DNA from 2 places in the Tardiphaga sp. vice154 genome. Region 1 is predicted to be linked to the other one. Evidence: predicted binding sites of a transcription regulator. Region 1 holds the regulator's gene; the other holds the start of a gene.
The links. The regulator PhoB, encoded in region 1, activates phosphate uptake and scavenging genes when phosphate is short. The targets are predictions, from matches to a motif close to TGTCATNNANCTGTCAT.
Positions count from the first base shown of each region.

Region 2: a site for PhoB is predicted at 3,986-4,002, ahead of FIU28_RS02320 (alkaline phosphatase). Genes of this name have one in related genera too.

Region 1 covers NZ_CP041399.1:1,219,439-1,227,802, reverse strand. Annotated here, with positions in the region: gene FIU28_RS05750 (xanthine dehydrogenase family protein molybdopterin-binding subunit) at 1-1,136, opposite strand, end outside; gene FIU28_RS05745 (amidohydrolase/deacetylase family metallohydrolase) at 1,167-2,444, opposite strand; gene FIU28_RS05740 (MarR family winged helix-turn-helix transcriptional regulator) at 2,580-3,089, shown strand; gene FIU28_RS05735 (cytosine permease) at 3,288-4,700, shown strand; gene phoB (phosphate regulon transcriptional regulator PhoB) at 4,857-5,573, opposite strand; gene phoU (phosphate signaling complex protein PhoU) at 5,590-6,300, opposite strand; gene pstB (phosphate ABC transporter ATP-binding protein PstB) at 6,326-7,150, opposite strand; gene pstA (phosphate ABC transporter permease PstA) at 7,147-7,992, opposite strand; gene pstC (phosphate ABC transporter permease subunit PstC) at 8,053-8,364, opposite strand, start outside.
Region 2 covers NZ_CP041399.1:500,597-508,960, forward strand. Annotated here, with positions in the region: gene FIU28_RS27260 (OmpA family protein) at 1,006-1,929, shown strand; gene FIU28_RS02320 (alkaline phosphatase) at 2,178-3,932, opposite strand; gene argG (argininosuccinate synthase) at 4,200-5,537, opposite strand; gene FIU28_RS02330 (phosphatase PAP2 family protein) at 5,610-6,407, opposite strand; gene FIU28_RS02335 (hypothetical protein) at 6,523-6,990, opposite strand; gene rlmN (23S rRNA (adenine(2503)-C(2))-methyltransferase RlmN) at 6,992-8,248, opposite strand.

The sequences.
Region 1 (8,364 bases):
GCGAAGCAGACGCCGGTGCGGGCGACGCCGCGGTACGGCAGGATCGGGCACTTGTTGGTGGCCACCGAATAGGTGCGGCAGCGATAGGCCGGCATCAGATAGGGCCCCGGCAGGATGCTGACCACCTGCGCCGCCTCCAGGCAGGCCGAAAACGGATAAGAGGAGTAGGCGCCGGAATCGACGGATGCCTCGCAGTCGATGCCGCGCAGCTTGCCGTCGCGGTCGGCATAGACGGTGATCTTGTAGTGGTGCTCGCGACAATTGGCCGACGCCACCAGATGCTCGCGGCGGTCCTCGATCCAGCGCACCGGATGGCCGCGCTTCATCGTCAGCCACGACAGGCAGACTTCCTCGGGCAACAAAATGCCCTTGTGGCCGAAGCCGCCGCCGACATCCGGCGAGACGATGCGGATCTGGCCCTGGTCGATGCCCAGCGTATCCGACAGGCCGTTGCGCACGATGTGCGGCATCTGGCTGCCGGTATAGAGCGTGAGCTGGTCGAGCCGGTGATCGAAGGTGGCCACCACGCCGCGGCCTTCCAGCGGCGACATGCATTGCCGGGAGGTCGAGATCTCGCGCGTCACCTTGATCGGCGCGTCCAGCGCGCCTGCGATATCGATCTCGAAAAAGCTTTCGAGAAAGATATTGTCGCCCCAATGCTCATGCACGAGCGGCGAGCCCGGCTCGCGCGCTTGCAACATGTTGTGCACAGCGGGCAGTTCCTCGAGATCGAGCGTCACGGAGGCAGCGATATCCTCGGCCTCGGCGCGCGTCGGCGCCACGCACATGGCGATGAGCTCGCCTACCTGGCGGATCTTGCCGGTGGCGAGGATCGGCTGCTCCGAAATCTTGAAGCCGGGCAGTCCTGTAATGGCGCGGATCGGTTTGACGCCGTCGAGATCCGCTGCGGTGAACACCACGTCGCGATAGCGCTCCGGCACATGGATGGCGCGGATCCGGGCATGCGCCACCGGACTGCGCACGAAGGCGACATCCTGCAATCCAGCAAGGCGAATATCGGCAACGAACTGTCCGCGGCCGCGCATCAGGCGATCATCTTCCTTGCGCAGCACGCGCGCGCCGACGCCCTGCCCTTCGGCAGGCGCATCCGACAGAGGTTTGCGCATATCACTCATAGGTAGACCCTGCTCTCTCATGGGCACCGCTTACGCGGCGACCGCCTCGGGCAGGATCGACGCCACCGCATCATGGCGCACGCCGGCGCGCAGGCAGAACAGCGGCTGCATCAGCCCGTCCGCCACCACTTCGGTATTCTCGTTGTCACGCAGGATGTAGCGGCCCGGCTTGGTCGTGATCACCGAGACGTCGGCATCCACGCCGACCTTCAAGGAGCCGACCGTGTCCGACAAGCCGATCATCTTCGCCGGATTGGACGTCACCATCGGCACCACCTGCTCCAGCGTCAGGCCGAGCGCCATCATCGAGCTCATCGCCTGCACCAGGCTGAACTTGGCCTGACCTGCAAAGGGATGGTTCTCCTCGTCTTCGTGCTCGTCCGGTGTGCCGGCCGGCGCGGGGACATGGGTGTTGTAGCCATGGATGTCGGCGCCGAGCGTGTTCGGCACGATGCCGGCGGCGATCGCCTTCTTCGCCAGGCGGTAGGAGAAGTGGCTGCCGTGGCCGACGTCGATCTTGAGGCCGCGATCGATCGCAGCCCTAATCACCGGATGCACCTCGCCCTCACGATTGACGAAACCGCCGGGATGCCGCGTGAAGGGATGCGCCAGCACGTCGCCTTCCTTGAGCAGAGGGATCACGCGCTCCAGGATGGTGTCGACGTCCTCGCCATTGGTGCCGCTTTCCGGCAGGCCCCAGAGCTGGCCGAAATGCACATAGACCGGCAGTTCGGTCTGCTTGCCGATTTCCGCCGCCATTTCCAGCACGCGAATGCCCCAGCGCGCAAAGCCGCCGATTTCGGCATGCGCCTTGATACCGCGCACCAGATCGCGATTAGCCAAAGCGGATTTCACGGTGGCGTCGATATCGACGCCGTCCGGGCTGTACAGATTGGGATAGAAATGGCCCTCGAGCCCGCCGACCAGATAGGCCGACAGGAAGGCATAGACGCGCGATTTGGCGGGCTCGGCAATGAAGTGACGAAAGCCCGGCAATGTCATGCAGGACGGACCGCCCTGATCGATCAGCGTGGTGACGCCCGATTGCACGCCCACCATGTCGGGATTCATGCCGAAACGCCCCGAGACATATTGATAGACATGCGCGTGGGTGTCGATCAGGCCCGGCAGCACCAGCTGGCCGGTGACGTCGACCACTTCCTTCGCGCTGGTCGGCAAGATGTCGGACTGCACGGCCGCGATCTTGCCATTGCGGATGGCGACATCCTTCAGGCCGTCGATGCCCGAGGCCGGATCGATGACGCGGCCGCCGCGCAACAGCAAATCAAAAGTGGCGGTGACGGACATGACGGTCTCCTCTTACTTAACGGCAGGCTCTGCAGGTCTGCTTCAAATGCGAAGCATACTTCGTATTTTACAAAAGCAAAGACCATGCCATAAGAAACCGATGCTGCGTTTGCGAAGCCGAACGATCAGGAGAGCATGTTGCCATCAGCCAAACCGCCAAGCGACCGGATTGCGCCCAAACCCGCGCACCGCCCCTGGCCGCTGCAACAAAGGCCCGGATTTCTGATCCGCCGGTTGCATCAGATCCACGTCGCGCTGTTTCAGCAGGCCTGCGCCAGCTTCGACGTGACGCCGCTGCAATACAGCCTGCTGTCGGCGCTTGCAGGGCGCGGCGCGGCAGACCAGACTACTTTGGCTGCAGATATTGCTCAGGATCGCACCACCACGACGGGCGCACTGAAGCGACTGGCCGCGCGCGGGCTCGTGGAACGCACGATCGACGGCAATGACCGACGCGCCCAACTGTGCCGGCTGACGCCATCGGGCGCCGCCCTGCTCGCCCGCCTGGAAACGCCGGCGCGCGACGCCCATCGCGCCACGCTCGGCCGGCTAAGCAGGAAGGAACAGGCCGTCTTCATCGCGATGATGCAGCGAATAGTCGCAGAGCAAGCGACTGACGGCAGCGACGGGACGAGCGACCACTGAACTCTGCAACGCTCGCTTGGACCGATTCGACGCAAGGCGTGGCTACAAGATGGGCAGCTTGCTTGGCAAACAGCACACAGTTCGATGCACGCTCGGCGTGTTGAACCGATCGCTCATTTCCTGATCAGACGCATGCGCTACTCTGGTACAGTTCTTGCTGATCGCTTTCGCCGGTAGTTTTCATCAGCGGGGGCGAGCATGACGAATTCCGAGTTGCGGGCCGACATTCACAGCATCGAACCCATTCCCGACGCCGACCGGGATTCCACCGGACCGCAGCAAATGTGGATCTGGGCCGGCGCCAACATCGCGCCGGTGAACTGGGCGCTCGGCGCGCTCGGCATTATTCTCAAGCTCGGCCTGCTGGAAACGATCGCCGTGATCGTGATCGGCAACCTGATCGGCTGCGCAATCTTCGGCGCCTTCACGGTGATGGGCCACAAGACCGGCGTCAACCAGATGGTATTGAGCCGTGCCGCCTTCGGCCGTCGCGGCGCCTATCTGCCGAGCCTGCTGATGTTCCTGATGACGCTGGGCTGGATCGGGGTCAACACCTACTTCCCCGCCAAGATCTCGATGGCCATCCTCGCCCAGTTCGGCATCAGTGACACCTGGACCGCGAACTTCCTCGTCATCACCCTCGTGATGGTGCTGCAGGTGATGATCGGCATCTATGGCTTCTATGCCATCCGTACCTTCGAGAAGTACACCGTGCCGGCGACCGTGGCGATCATGGTGCTGATGAGCATCCTGGCCTGGAGCCAGGCCGGCGTCGTCAATTGGGGCCTCAAGACGTCGCTGGAGCCCGGCGCGCATCTGGCGATGCTGACGCTGCTGATGACCGCCGTCGGCGTCGGCTGGGGAATCTCGTGGGTGACCTGGGCCTCGGACTATTCGCGCTTCGTGCCGCGCACCATCTCCTCGAGACAGGTCTTCTGGTACAGCTACATCGGCATGTTCGTGCCCTCGGTGTGGCTCGCTGTCCTCGGCGCTACCATCGCGTCGGTAACGCTGGATGCCGATCCGGCCAAGATGGTCAGCGCGGTGTTCGGCGGCGTTGCCGCGCTGCTGGTGCTCTTGATGGTTCTGCATGGGCCGATCGCCAGCAACATCCTCAACGTCTATTCGGCGGCGCTGGCGGCGTTGAGCATGGGCCTCAAACTGTCGCGCACGGCGCTGGCGCTGATCGTCGGTGTCGCCGGCTATGCGGTGACGATCTACTTCATCTCTGCGCCGTCTTTCGCCAAGGCGTTCGACAACTGGCTGATCAGCCTGTTGATGTGGATGAGCCCCTATGCCGGCGTGATCCTCGCGGACTTCTTCGTGAAGCGGAAGGGCGTGATCGACGTCGCCGAACTCTACAAGTCTCCGCAGACGAGCGCCTATGGCGATATCAATTGGAGCGGAATGATCGCCTTCGGCGTCGGCTTGGTCGCCGCATGGCTGTTTCAGGACGGGCTGGTGCCGGCGCTGCAGGGACCGATCTCGATCAACCTGCTGGGCGGCGCCGATTTGAGCTGGCTGGCCGGGATTCTGGTGGCGGGCGGTGTTTATCTTGCGATGGACAAGTACGCTGCCACGGCGCCGGCGATCGCGAGCCCGGCGGAGTAAACACCTCCCGCACCACCTTTTTACGAAAACGACGTTCGGTCTCTAGCCCAGCCGCGACGCACGGTTACCTCTCCCCGCCGGGGAGAGGTAACCGAGGGTCGCGGCTAGAATTTGATGTGGGATGGCAAGCAAGCGAGCGCTAAGAACTCTGCTCGCTCAGCTTGCCTGTTCGGCGCTGATGCTGGCGAAGCGGTCGTCCAGCGCGTAGCCGGCGCCGCGCACGGTGCGGATCGGATCCTGCTCGCCGCGCGGGTTGAGGATCTTGCGCAGACGGCCGATATGCACGTCGACGGTGCGCTCGTCGATATAGATATCGCGGCCCCACACGCTGTCGAGCAGTTGCTCGCGGCTGAACACCCGGCCGGGATGTTCGAGGAAGAATTCGAGCAGGCGATATTCGGTCGGGCCGAGATCGATCGGCCGGCCGGAACGAACGACGCGGCGCTTGTCGCGGTCGAGCTCTATGTCGCCGAACGACAGCACGGTCGCCAGCCGCTCCGGCGCGGCACGGCGCAACAGGCCCTTCACGCGGGCCAGCAGCTCCGGCACCGAGAACGGCTTGACGATGTAATCGTCGGCGCCGGTGGCCAGGCCTCGGACGCGTTCGCTTTCCTCGCCGCGCGCCGTCAGCATGATGATCGGCAGCGACTTGGTCTCCGGACGCGCGCGCAGCCGGCGGCACAATTCGATGCCCGACAGGCCCGGCAGCATCCAGTCCAGCACCACCAGATCCGGCACCCGCTCTTTCAAGCGGGTGTCGGCGTCGTCGCCGCGGGCGACGGTCTCGACCTCGTAGCCTTCGGCGTCGAGGTTGTAGCGCAGCAGCGTGGTCAGCGCTTCTTCGTCTTCGACCACCAGAATGCGCGCGTTCATGGGCTTGTCTCTCTCGTTAAACCGGGGCGTTGGCGAAATTGGTCATATCGCCCTTCGGGCGCTTGTCCAGGATCGCTTCGCCCTCAATCATGTAGAATACGGTTTCGGCGATGTTGGTGGCATGATCGCCGATCCGCTCGATGTTTTTGGCGCAGAACATCAGATGGATGCAGAACGAGATGTTGCGCGGATCTTCCATCATGTAGGTCAGCAGTTCGCGGAACAGCGAGGTGCAGATCGCGTCGATCTCCTCGTCGCCCTTCCACACCGCCATCGCCGCCGGCAGATCATGCGCGGCGTAGGCATCGAGCACGGCCTTGACCTGCGAGCGCACCAGATCAGTCATGTGTTCGAGGCCGCGGATCAGCTTCAGCGGATGGAAGTCGCTGTCCAACGCATTGACGCGCTTGCCGATGTTCTTGGCGAGATCGCCGATCCGCTCCAGATCGGTGGCAACCCGCATCGCGCCAACGATCTCGCGCAGATCCACCGCCATCGGCTGACGCCGGGCAATGGTGAGCACGGCACGCTCTTCGATGACGCGCTGCAGTTGGTCGATTTCCTGGTCGGCGGCGGCCACCTTCATTCCCAGCGGAATGTCGCGACGCACCAAGGCGTCGACGGAATCGGTGATCTGCCGCTCCGCGAGACCACCCATTTCAGCGACCAGCCGGGTCAATTCCTGCAGGTCGCCGTCGAAGGCCTTGGTCGTGTGTTCGAAAGCCATATCAATCCCTCCCGCGTTCAACGCGTCAGCCGAACCGGCCGGTGATGTAATCCTGGGTACGGCGATCTGTCGGCGAGGTGAAGATCTTGTTGGTCGGGCCGAATTCGATCAACTCGCCGAGATACATGAAGGCGGTGCTGTCAGAAACGCGCGCCGCCTGCTGCATGTTGTGGGTGACGATGGCAATGGTGTAGTCGTTCTTCAACTCGTCGATCAATTCCTCGATCTTGGCGGTCGAGATCGGATCCAGCGCCGAGCACGGCTCGTCGAACAGGATCACCTCGGGCCTGACCGCAATGGTGCGCGCGATGCACAGGCGTTGCTGCTGGCCGCCCGACAGGCTGAGACCGGAGGCGTTCAGCTTGTCCTTGACCTCGTTCCACAGAGCGCCGCCGCGCAGCGCCTTCTCGACGCGGCCATCCATCTCCGACTTCGAGATCTTCTCGTAGAGACGCACGCCGAAGGCGATGTTTTCGTAGATGGTCATCGGGAACGGCGTCGGCTTCTGGAACACCATGCCGACGCGGGCGCGCAGCAGGTTGAGATCCAGCTTCGGATCGAGCACGTTCTGGCTGTCGAGCATAACCTGACCCTCGGCACGCTGGCCGGGATAGAGGTCGTACATGCGGTTGAAGATGCGCAGCAGCGTGGACTTGCCGCAGCCCGACGGGCCGATGAAGGCGGTGACGCGGTTGGCGACCAGCGTCAGGTTGATGTGCTTCAGCGCGTGATGGTCGCCGTAATAGAAATTCAGGTCGCGGACGCTGACCTTGGAGCGCTCCTCGCCCATCGCCACCTGCGGCGGCAGGGAAACCGAGGATACGCCGGAAGATACGGATAGTTCACTCATTTCGCTGTCCTCTCGGCGCCGAGAATGCGCGCGCCAATGTTAAGGGCAAGTACGGCCAGGGTTATGATCAGAGCGCCGCTCCAGGCCAGCTGCTTCCAGTACTCGTAGGGGCTTTGAACGAAATTGTTGATGGTCACCGGCAGGTTGGCCATGGTCCTGGTGAGATCCAGGCTGAAGAACTGGTTGCTCAGCGCGGTGAACAGCAAGGGCGCAGTTTCGCCGGCGACGCGGGCCGTCGCCAGCAGAACGCCGGTGATGAGGCCGGCGCGGGCGGCGCGGTAGGCGATCCGCTTGATCACCAGCGAACGCGGCAGGCCGAGCGCCGAGGCCGCTTCGCGCAGCGGATTGGGCACCAGGCCGAGCATGTCCTCGGTGGTCCGGACCACCACAGGGATCACGATCACGGCCAATGCCAATGAACCGGCGAAGGCCGAGAAACCGCCCATCGGCACCACCACCGCGCCATAGACGAAAAGGCCGATGATGATTGAGGGCGCCGACAGCAGGATGTCGTTGATGAAGCGGATCACATCGGTGAGCCGGTCGTTCTTGCCGTATTCGGCCAAATAGGTGCCGGCGAACAGGCCGAGCGGCGCGCCGATGCCGACGCCGATCGCCGTCATGATGATCGAGCCGACGATGGCGTTGAGCAGGCCACCTTCGGCGGAGCCCGGCGGCGGCGTGTTCTGCGTGAACAACTGCACGCTGAGGCCGGCGAGGCCGTTGCTGAACAGCGTGAACAGGATCAGCGCCAGCCAGGAGACGCCGAAGATGGCGGCGCCGAAGCACAGCGCACGGATCAGCATGTCGAAACGGCGGCGGGAAGCGTAAATCGGGTTCATGACATCACCTGAAGCATGATGGCCTTATCCGAAAACCGGTATCCACTTTTCGGGGCCATGCTAGTTACCCGCCTTCTTTTCGAGACGCATCAGCATCAGCCGCGCGCCCGACAGCACGAAGAATGTCAGCACGAACAGCAGCAGGCCGAGCAGGATCAATGCGGACTGGTGCAGGCCATCGCTTTCCGCGAACTCGCTGGCGATCGCTGCCGAGATAGTGGTGCCCGGCCCGAATAGCGACCCGGAAATCCGGAACGAGTTGCCGATGATGAAGGTCACCGCCATCGTCTCGCCGAGCGCGCGGCCGAGCGCCAGCATGATGCCGCCGATCACGCCTACCTTGGTGTAGGGGATGACGACATTGCGCACGAC
Region 2 (8,364 bases), 720 kb from region 1:
TTCACGGCGCCCGTGTCGCACGCGCTGGAGGCCGATGCGTCGTTCCGCGTAGCGCAGGCCGCGCCTGCTCCCGAGGGCGAGCCCAAGGCTCCACCGAAGGCTGAGCCAAAGGGACCGCCGCCGGCTGCCGCGCCGCGCCCCGCCGCGCCGCCTGCCGCGGCACCGCCGGCCGCGCCGCCCGCGGCGCGCCCTGACGCTCCGCCGCCGCCGGCTGCCGCTCCTCCGCCGCCGCGTCCGGCCCCTCCTGCTCCGCCAGCCGCGGCGCCTGCACGTCCTACGCCGCCACCGCCGGCGGCAGCCCCTCCGACTCCCCCGGCCGCCGCTCCGGCTGTGCGTCCGACGCCACCCGCGCCTGCCTCAGCCCCCGCCGCGCCGACCCCTCCGGCTGCAAAGCAGGAACGTCGCGAAGAGCGCCGCGAGCCCGGTGCACCGCCGGCTGGCGCACGTCCCGCTCCGACCACGGCACCCGCTCCGACTCCGGCCCCGGCCGCCCCCGCGGCACGACAGGCGCCCGAAGCAACGCCGCCGGTAGTCACTCCTCCGGCAGCCCGCAGCGCGCCGACGGCCACGCCACCGGCACCGGCCGCTACGCCTCCGGCGGCAACGCCGCCAGTTGCGACACCTCCCGCCGCCACACCTCCGGCAGCCGGCACGCCTCCCGGCGCGCGTGTTCCAGGTGAACGTGGTCCGCGGGGCGACGGTGAACGAGGCCAGCGTGGTCCCGATGGTCAGCGTGGACCGGGTGGTCCCGGTGCTCCGGTCGTTGGTACCCCGGGCGCGCCCGTCACTGCACCGAATCCAGTCGCTCCTAACGCGGTCCCCGGCGCCGCTCCGGTCCCCGGCGCTGCGCCAGGCGCACCTGCTGCCGCAGGCGCGGCACCTGCCGTTGCTCCGGCCGCGCGCGTCGCCCCGCCGACCGTTGCCGCCCCGATCCCGCCCGCCCCGCCGCCGGCAGCCGCACTGGCTCCGATCGCACCGGGCGCCCAGGCTCCGGGTCCGCAGCGCATGGAAGACTTCCGCGGCCAGCGTCGCGAGAGCGATGTCGGCGGTCGCAAGGTGTTCACGGAGCCCGGCCGCATCATCGTGCAGGACCCCTCCGGCCAGTCCTTCATCCGGCACAATGAGGTCGATCGCTTCCGCTACGGCGCGCGTGACATCCGCACCCAGCAGGTCGGCGACGAGAGCCGCACCATCGTCGTGCGTCCCGACGGGTCCGAGATCATCACCGTGGTCGGCCGCGACGGCCAGCTGCTGCGCCGGGTACGTCGCGATCGTGGCGGTCGCGAGATCATCATCATCGACAACTCGTTCCGCGGTCCGCGCGGTGCCGGCGGTTTCTACGTCGATCTGCCGCCGCCCGTGATCCGGATTCCGCAGAACCGCTACATCGTCGACTACGATCAGGCCTCGCCCGAATTGGTCTACGACACCTTGCTGGCGCCGCCGGTGGAGCGCATCGAGCGCCGCTATTCGCTCGATGAAATCCGCTACAGCCAGACGGTGCGCCAGCGCATGCCGTCAATCGATCTCGACACCATTAACTTCGATCTAGGCTCGTGGGAAATCCCGCCGGACCAGGCCTCGAAGCTGCAGATCATCGCGGATGGCCTCAACAAGGCGATCTCGCGCAATCCGAAGCTGGTGTTTCTGATCGAAGGCCATACCGACGCGGTCGGCTCGGACATCGATAATTTGTCGTTGTCGGATCGCCGCGCCGAATCGGCGGCGCAATTGCTTACCCAGCAATTCCAGGTGCCGGCGGAGAACCTGACGTCGCAGGGTTATGGCGAGCAGTATCTGAAGATCCCGACCGATGCCGCAGAGCGTCAAAACCGCCGCGTCACCATCCGCAACATCACGCCGCTGCTGAACGGCGGATCGGCCGCGCTGCCGCCGCCGCCCCCGGGCACCGCCCCGCCGCGACGCTGAGGGTAGCTACACAAATGCAAGTGGCCGGGAGCAATCCCGGCCACTTTTTTTGATAGTTCTCTCCGCTGTCGTCCCGGCCAAGCGAGCTTTTGCGAGCGCGAGCCGGGACCCATAAACGCTGTCCGCGTGATGTGCTGTGGCAGTAGTCCCGGGTTGGCTATGAGCTCGGAGTCAATGTATCCCGGATCTGCGTTCGCCAAGGCTCACTTGTCCGGGATGACATCGGAGAGTATCGCGTGCGTGAGCGGCTATTTCTTCTCCGCCAGCCCCAGCGCATCGGCGATCACGCGAAACACTTCCGTGTTGTCCATCGACCCGTGCACGCGGTCGCTGCCCGGTCCCGTCGCGGTGAGGATCACGTCTTCGCCGGAATGTACGCTGGCATTCATCATTGCCGGCAGATTGCCGAGCCTCAACACCGCGCCGGGCACGTCCTTGTATTTGGCGTTGGCCTTGAACGTGGCCGGCTCGTCGCCCTTCTGCGTGGGCTCGTTGGGGTTGTCGAGCTTCGGCCGCAGCGTCTCGTAATGATCGGGAATGCTGGCGGAGAAAATCGCCAGCCGGCGGCTGACATCGACGCGCGACGGATAGCCCTCGGCATCCGGCTTCGGATAGTTCGGGAAGCCGGCCTTCTCATAGACGCCAACCCGTTCGCGCAGCGGCGTGTTCGGCAGCGTCTCCATGTCGTCATTGACGGTGCCGACCAGGCTGTTGGGATGGTTGTGATCGGCCAGCACCAGGATCAGCGTGTCCTCGCCGCGCGCTTTGGCCCAGTCCTTGGCTAGCTTCACGGCATTGTCGAGCATGATCGTGTCATACACGGCGCGCTCCATGTCGAGCGCATGGGCGTATTTGTCGATCATGCCGGATTCCACCATCAGGAAGAAGCCGTTGTCATTGCGCGACAGCACGTTGAGCGCGCTTTGTAGCTGCACGGTCAGATCGGGCTGATCCGGCGATTTCTTCACGCCGCCGCCCTTGAGAAATTTGCGATCGAGTACCCCGTCCATATTGCCGGGCGCGAACAGTCCGAGCAGTTTCCGCGTCTCGGGCTTCGCGGCCTGCGCGTCGAGCTCGGTCGCTGTGGCGGCATAGGCGTAGCCGGAGTCGCGGAATTTCGCGATGTAGTCGACGTCGTCCTTGCGCTTCGAGATCGCCTCGGCCTGCGGCAGGAAGTTAGCGGCGCCGCCGCCCAGCAGCACGTCGGGTTTGGCGGCAAAAAACTGCTCGACGATCTGGTCATAGGCGGCGCGGCGCCTCGTATGCGCGACCATCGCCGCCGGCGTAGCGTCCTCGATCTCGGTATTGGTGACGATGCCGATCGCCATGTCGCGCTGCCGTCGGATCAAGCTGGTGATGGTCTCGACGCGCGGATCGTCGAACGGATTACTGGTGCGGTCGGCATAGACGCCCATCGCATTGACCGCGGTCTTGTGCCCGGTGGCATAGGCGCTGGCGGCATTGGCGGAGTCGGTGATGATCGAATCCGAACCGGCGGTGGCGACGAATGCCATGTAGGGCATGTCGTCGATCGCCAGTCTGCCGAGGCTCTTGCCTTCGGAAATGCCCTTCGACAGCAATCGTGCGCCGACACGGTGCGCCGGCGACATTCCGTCGCCGATGAACAGGATGACGTTCTTCGCCTTGCGCGGGCCGGTGTCAAAGACGTTCCACGAGACCGCGCGGCTGGTGCTGCCGTCGCTGACCTCGATCGTGTAGGCGCCGGGCTTTGTAAGCGCGACCTGGCGCAGCAACAGCGCGGACTGGTCCTTGCCGTCCTCGCGCGCGATATAGGTCGCGGGCTTGCCGAAGGCGCTCGCGTGGTCGGCGCCGTTGACGGTGACCTTGATATTGGTGGGATCAACAAGGCCGGGAAACTCGACCTTGAAATCGAAGGTGGCGCCGGCGAGGATGTCGGCGCGGTCGATCGGATAAATGGCTTGCGCAAATGCCGGCGCGCTGGAAAGGGCCAGCGCGAGTGCGATGGTGACCGAATTTTTCATGATGAGTGCCCCGGCGCCCGTCACGGGCAGGTGGCATCCAATACGACGACAGGATGACGCGTCAATGACGGTCGGGCATCCCGGCAATCCTATTCTCGCGGCGAGCATGCCGATTCCCGGGCCCCGCAGCTGTCATTGCGAGGAGCGCTTGCGACGAAGCAATCCAGTCTTCACTCGTGGCTTACTGGATTGCCGCGTCGCTTCGCTAAGGGGAAAGCCAAAGGCTTTCCCTGACCTCGCAATGACGACTGATAACTCGTCGATCGCTTAGCCCTTGTCGTTCTCCAGCTTCGGAATGTTCGAGCCCGCGCCGGCGCTCAGCAGGCCGGCGTTCGCGTAGAGGTCCAGCTTGGCGCGGGTGTCGGTGATGTCGAGGTTGCGCATGGTGAGCTGGCCGATGCGGTCGGCCGGCGTGAACGGGGCGTCCTCGACCTTTTCCATGCTCAGGCGCTCCGGCGCATAGGTCAGGTTCGGGCTCTCGGTGTTGAGCAGCGAGTAGTCGTTACCGCGACGCAGTTCGAGCGTGACTTCGCCGGTGATGGCACGGGCGACCCAGCGCTGCGCGGTCTCGCGCAGCATCAAGGCCTGCGAATCGAACCAGCGGCCCTGATACAGCAGCCGGCCAAGCTTCATGCCGCTCATGCGGTACTGCTCGATGGTGTCCTCGTTGTGGATGCCGGTGACGAGACGCTCATAGGCGATGTGCAGCAGCGCCATGCCCGGCGCCTCGTAGATGCCGCGGCTCTTGGCTTCGATGATGCGGTTCTCGATCTGGTCGCTCATGCCGAGGCCGTGGCGACCGCCGATCGCATTGGCTTCGAGGAACAGAGCAACGCTGTCGGCGAAGGTCTGGCCGTTCAGCGCCACGGGCTGGCCTTCGACGAACCGTACCACGACGCGCTCAGCCTTGACGGCGCAATCGTCGCGCCAGAACGGCACGCCCATGATCGGCTTGACGATCTGCATGCCGGTGCCGAGATCTTCGAGATCCTTGGCTTCGTGCGTCGCGCCGAGCAGATTGCTGTCGGTCGAATAGGCCTTCTCGGCCGACATCTTGTAGGCGTAGCCATGCGCGGTCATGAACGCCGACATCTCGGCACGGCCGCCGAGTTCGTCGATGAACGCGTCGTCGAGCCAAGGCTTGTAGATTTTTAGTTCCGGATTGGTCAGCAGGCCGTAGCGGTAGAACCGCTCGATGTCGTTGCCCTTGTAGGTCGAGCCGTCGCCCCAGATGTTGACGCCGTCCTCCTTCATCGCCGAGACCAGCATGGTGCCGGTCACCGCGCGGCCAAGCGGCGTGGTGTTGAAATAGGCGATGCCGCCGGTCGAGACGTGGAAGGCGCCGGCCTGGATGGCGGCGATGCCTTCATGGACCAGTTGCGCGCGACAATCGACCAGCCGCGCCTTCTCGGCGCCGAACTCCATCGCCTTGCGCGGGATCTCCTCGTAGTCGGTCTCGTCAGGCTGACCGAGATTGGCGGTATAGGCAAAGACGCGGGCGCCCTTCTGCTTCATCCAGAGCAGCGCGGCTGACGTGTCCAGCCCGCCGGAAAACGCGATGCCGACGTTTTTTCCCTGGGGCAGGCTCTTCAGAATCGTGGTCATCGAACGTCCAATCGGGGCAATTTCGGTTGCATGGGGGCTGTGCTATCAAACTTCCCGCGGACGGGCACCCGTTTAATGGCGGTGGGCCGTATCAGGCTCGGGCGCCGGGCCAACGTCCTGGCCGCTCAACAGTTTCCGGCGCCAGCGATAGCCCGGCCAGGCAAAGCGGGTCAGACGGGCTTCGGCCTCGGCGTCTGTCTTGCGGGTGGCCGGCCAGCGATAGATCCAGCCATGCGCCAGCCAGATCACCAGAAACGTCACCAGCCCGGCAATCGCCACGTCGGTGAAGAAGTGCCCGCCGAACGCCATTCGCAACCCGCTGGTCAGCGACCCGAACACGAAGGCGGCGACATAGGCGACGGGTCGGATCGCCGGCGGCGTCAGCGCGGCGGGCGCAAAGGTCCAGAAGGCGGTGGCGCCCTCGCCGGAGAAGAACGAGCAGTTGCGGCCGCACTGGCCGGTCGGGTCCCACCACGCCTTGAACTGCCAGGGGCCGCTGAATTCGGTGACCATCACCGGCCGTGGCCGTCCCCAATGGGTCTTGAAGGTCAGGTTGGTCAGGATGCCGGCCGCCAGCGTGATGGTGATCAGCAGGAAGGCGATGGTATTGGCGGAGATCAGGAGCTTCCGGTTCGGCCAGATCAGCTTGATGATCAAAGCCGCGATGGACGGTAGCGCGAAGGCCCAGCAGATCCACATCGCCGCATCGCGCGCGAACATCGCCAGCGCGCCTTCCTTGACCGGAAAGGTTTTGCTGGCGGCGTCGTAGAACAAAGCTGCCAGCTTGAGGTCGAGTTCGGGATAGATCCCGAAGGTCAAGCCGATAACGAGGCTAAGGGCCAGCGCGATATAGAGTCCGGTACAGTTCATGGCGCGCGGTTTAGCCGACGGGGGTGGGGATGAAAAGACTGGCGAGCCGCGTCCTTTTCTCCTCTCCAGCGGCGCGCAGCTTCGCTGCGCCGGGGGAGAGGGGAAGGAAGAGGCCTCACGATAGCGGTGGCGCCTGCGGCAAAGCGCGCGGCTGCTTCCATCGTCCGGCATTGCGGCCGGCAATCAGCCAGTAGATCAGCCCCCCGACGATGCCGGCGCCGGTGACCACTTCGAGATGGCGGCGTACGATGCCGTCGAAGCGCATCGCCTCGGTATCGAACGGAACGAGGCCCAGATAACAGGCCAGCCCGACCGCCGCGCCGCCGATCGCATAGGCCAGCACGCCGCGGACGTCGAAGGCCTCGGTAATCGTCACCACCGCGACCGCCGGGATAAGTGCAAAGCCGCTGACGAAGATGAAGCCGAAGCCGAGAATGACGTTGAGCGCCGCGGGATCGATGCCGGCGACGTCGATCGAACTGACTTCCGGAAACAGGATCGCGACCACGACAATGGCGCCGGCGATGAAGCAGGCCAGCAGAAACGCAAAGGCGATGACGAACAGGCGGCCGATCAGGGACATCTTAGTCCGTCATCGCCATTGCGCGCAGCGCCTGGCGTTCCCTAGCGGAGAGTTTTTCGGTCTCCGACTTCAACTGGCCGCAGGCGGCGAGGATGTCGCGGCCGCGCGGGGTGCGGACCGGCGAGGAATAGCCGGCGTTGAAGACGTATTCGGAGAATTTCTCGATCTGGTCCCAGTCCGAACATTCGTAGCGCGTACCGGGCCACGGGTTGAACGGGATCAGATTGATCTTGGCGTGGATGCCCTTCAGCATCTTCACCAGCAGCTTGGCGTCTTCCAGCGAATCGTTGATGCCGCGCAGCATGACGTATTCGAAGGTGATGCGGCGGGCGTTCGACGCGCCGGGATAATCGCGGCAGGCCTGCAGCAACTGCTCCAGCGGATATTTCTTGTTGATAGGCACCAGCTCGTTGCGCAATTCGTCGCGAACCGCATGCAGCGAGATCGCCAGTTGCACGCCGATCTCGTCGCCGGTGCGATAGATGTTCGGCACCACGCCGGAGGTCGACAGCGTGATGCGGCGGCGCGAGATGCCGATGCCTTCATTGTCGGCGACGATCAGCAGCGCGTCGCGCACCGCCTCGAAATTATACAAAGGCTCGCCCATGCCCATCATCACCACATTGGTGACGAGGCGGTTGCCATTGGCGGTATCCCGGTCGGCCCAGTCGTTCAGCCGGTCGCGCGCGACCATGATCTGGCCGACGATCTCGCCGGGCGTCAGATTCCGCACCAGCCGCTGGGTGCCGGTATGGCAGAACGAACAAGTCAGCGTGCAGCCGACCTGGCTGGAAACACACAAAGTGCCGCGGTCGGTTTCGGGGATGTAGACGCACTCGACCTCATGGGCCTTCTCGCCCTGGGTGCCGGAGGGCAGCCGCAGCAGCCACTTCCGGGTGCCGTCATTCGAGATCTGCTCGGCCACCACCTCGGGCCGCGCGACGGTGAAGTGCTTTTCCAGCTCGGCCCGCATGTCCTTGGAGATGCTGGACATTTCCGAGAATTCGCGGGCGCCGCGGAGATACATCCAGTGCCATAGCTGCTGGCTGCGCATCTTGCGCTGGGCGGGTGCGACGCCGATCCGGCCAAGCTCGGCGGCGATTTCTGCGCGCGACAGGCCGATCAGCGACGGCTTGGCCAGCGCCACATAGGTCTCCAGCGCAATCTTCTCCAGCGGCGCGTCCTGCGGCAGGACATGCGCAGGGGCGTCGATGGAACCGGCCTCGGCGGAAACAGGGGTCGCTGAAACAAGATTCATGGCGTCGATCTGTGATGTCGCGGAAAGGTCAGCCTCAAATAGGCTGTCCGGCGCCCCCTGAAAAGGCGCTAAATGCGGCAATATTAACGGCGGTCGGTCTGTAGCCCGGATGGAGC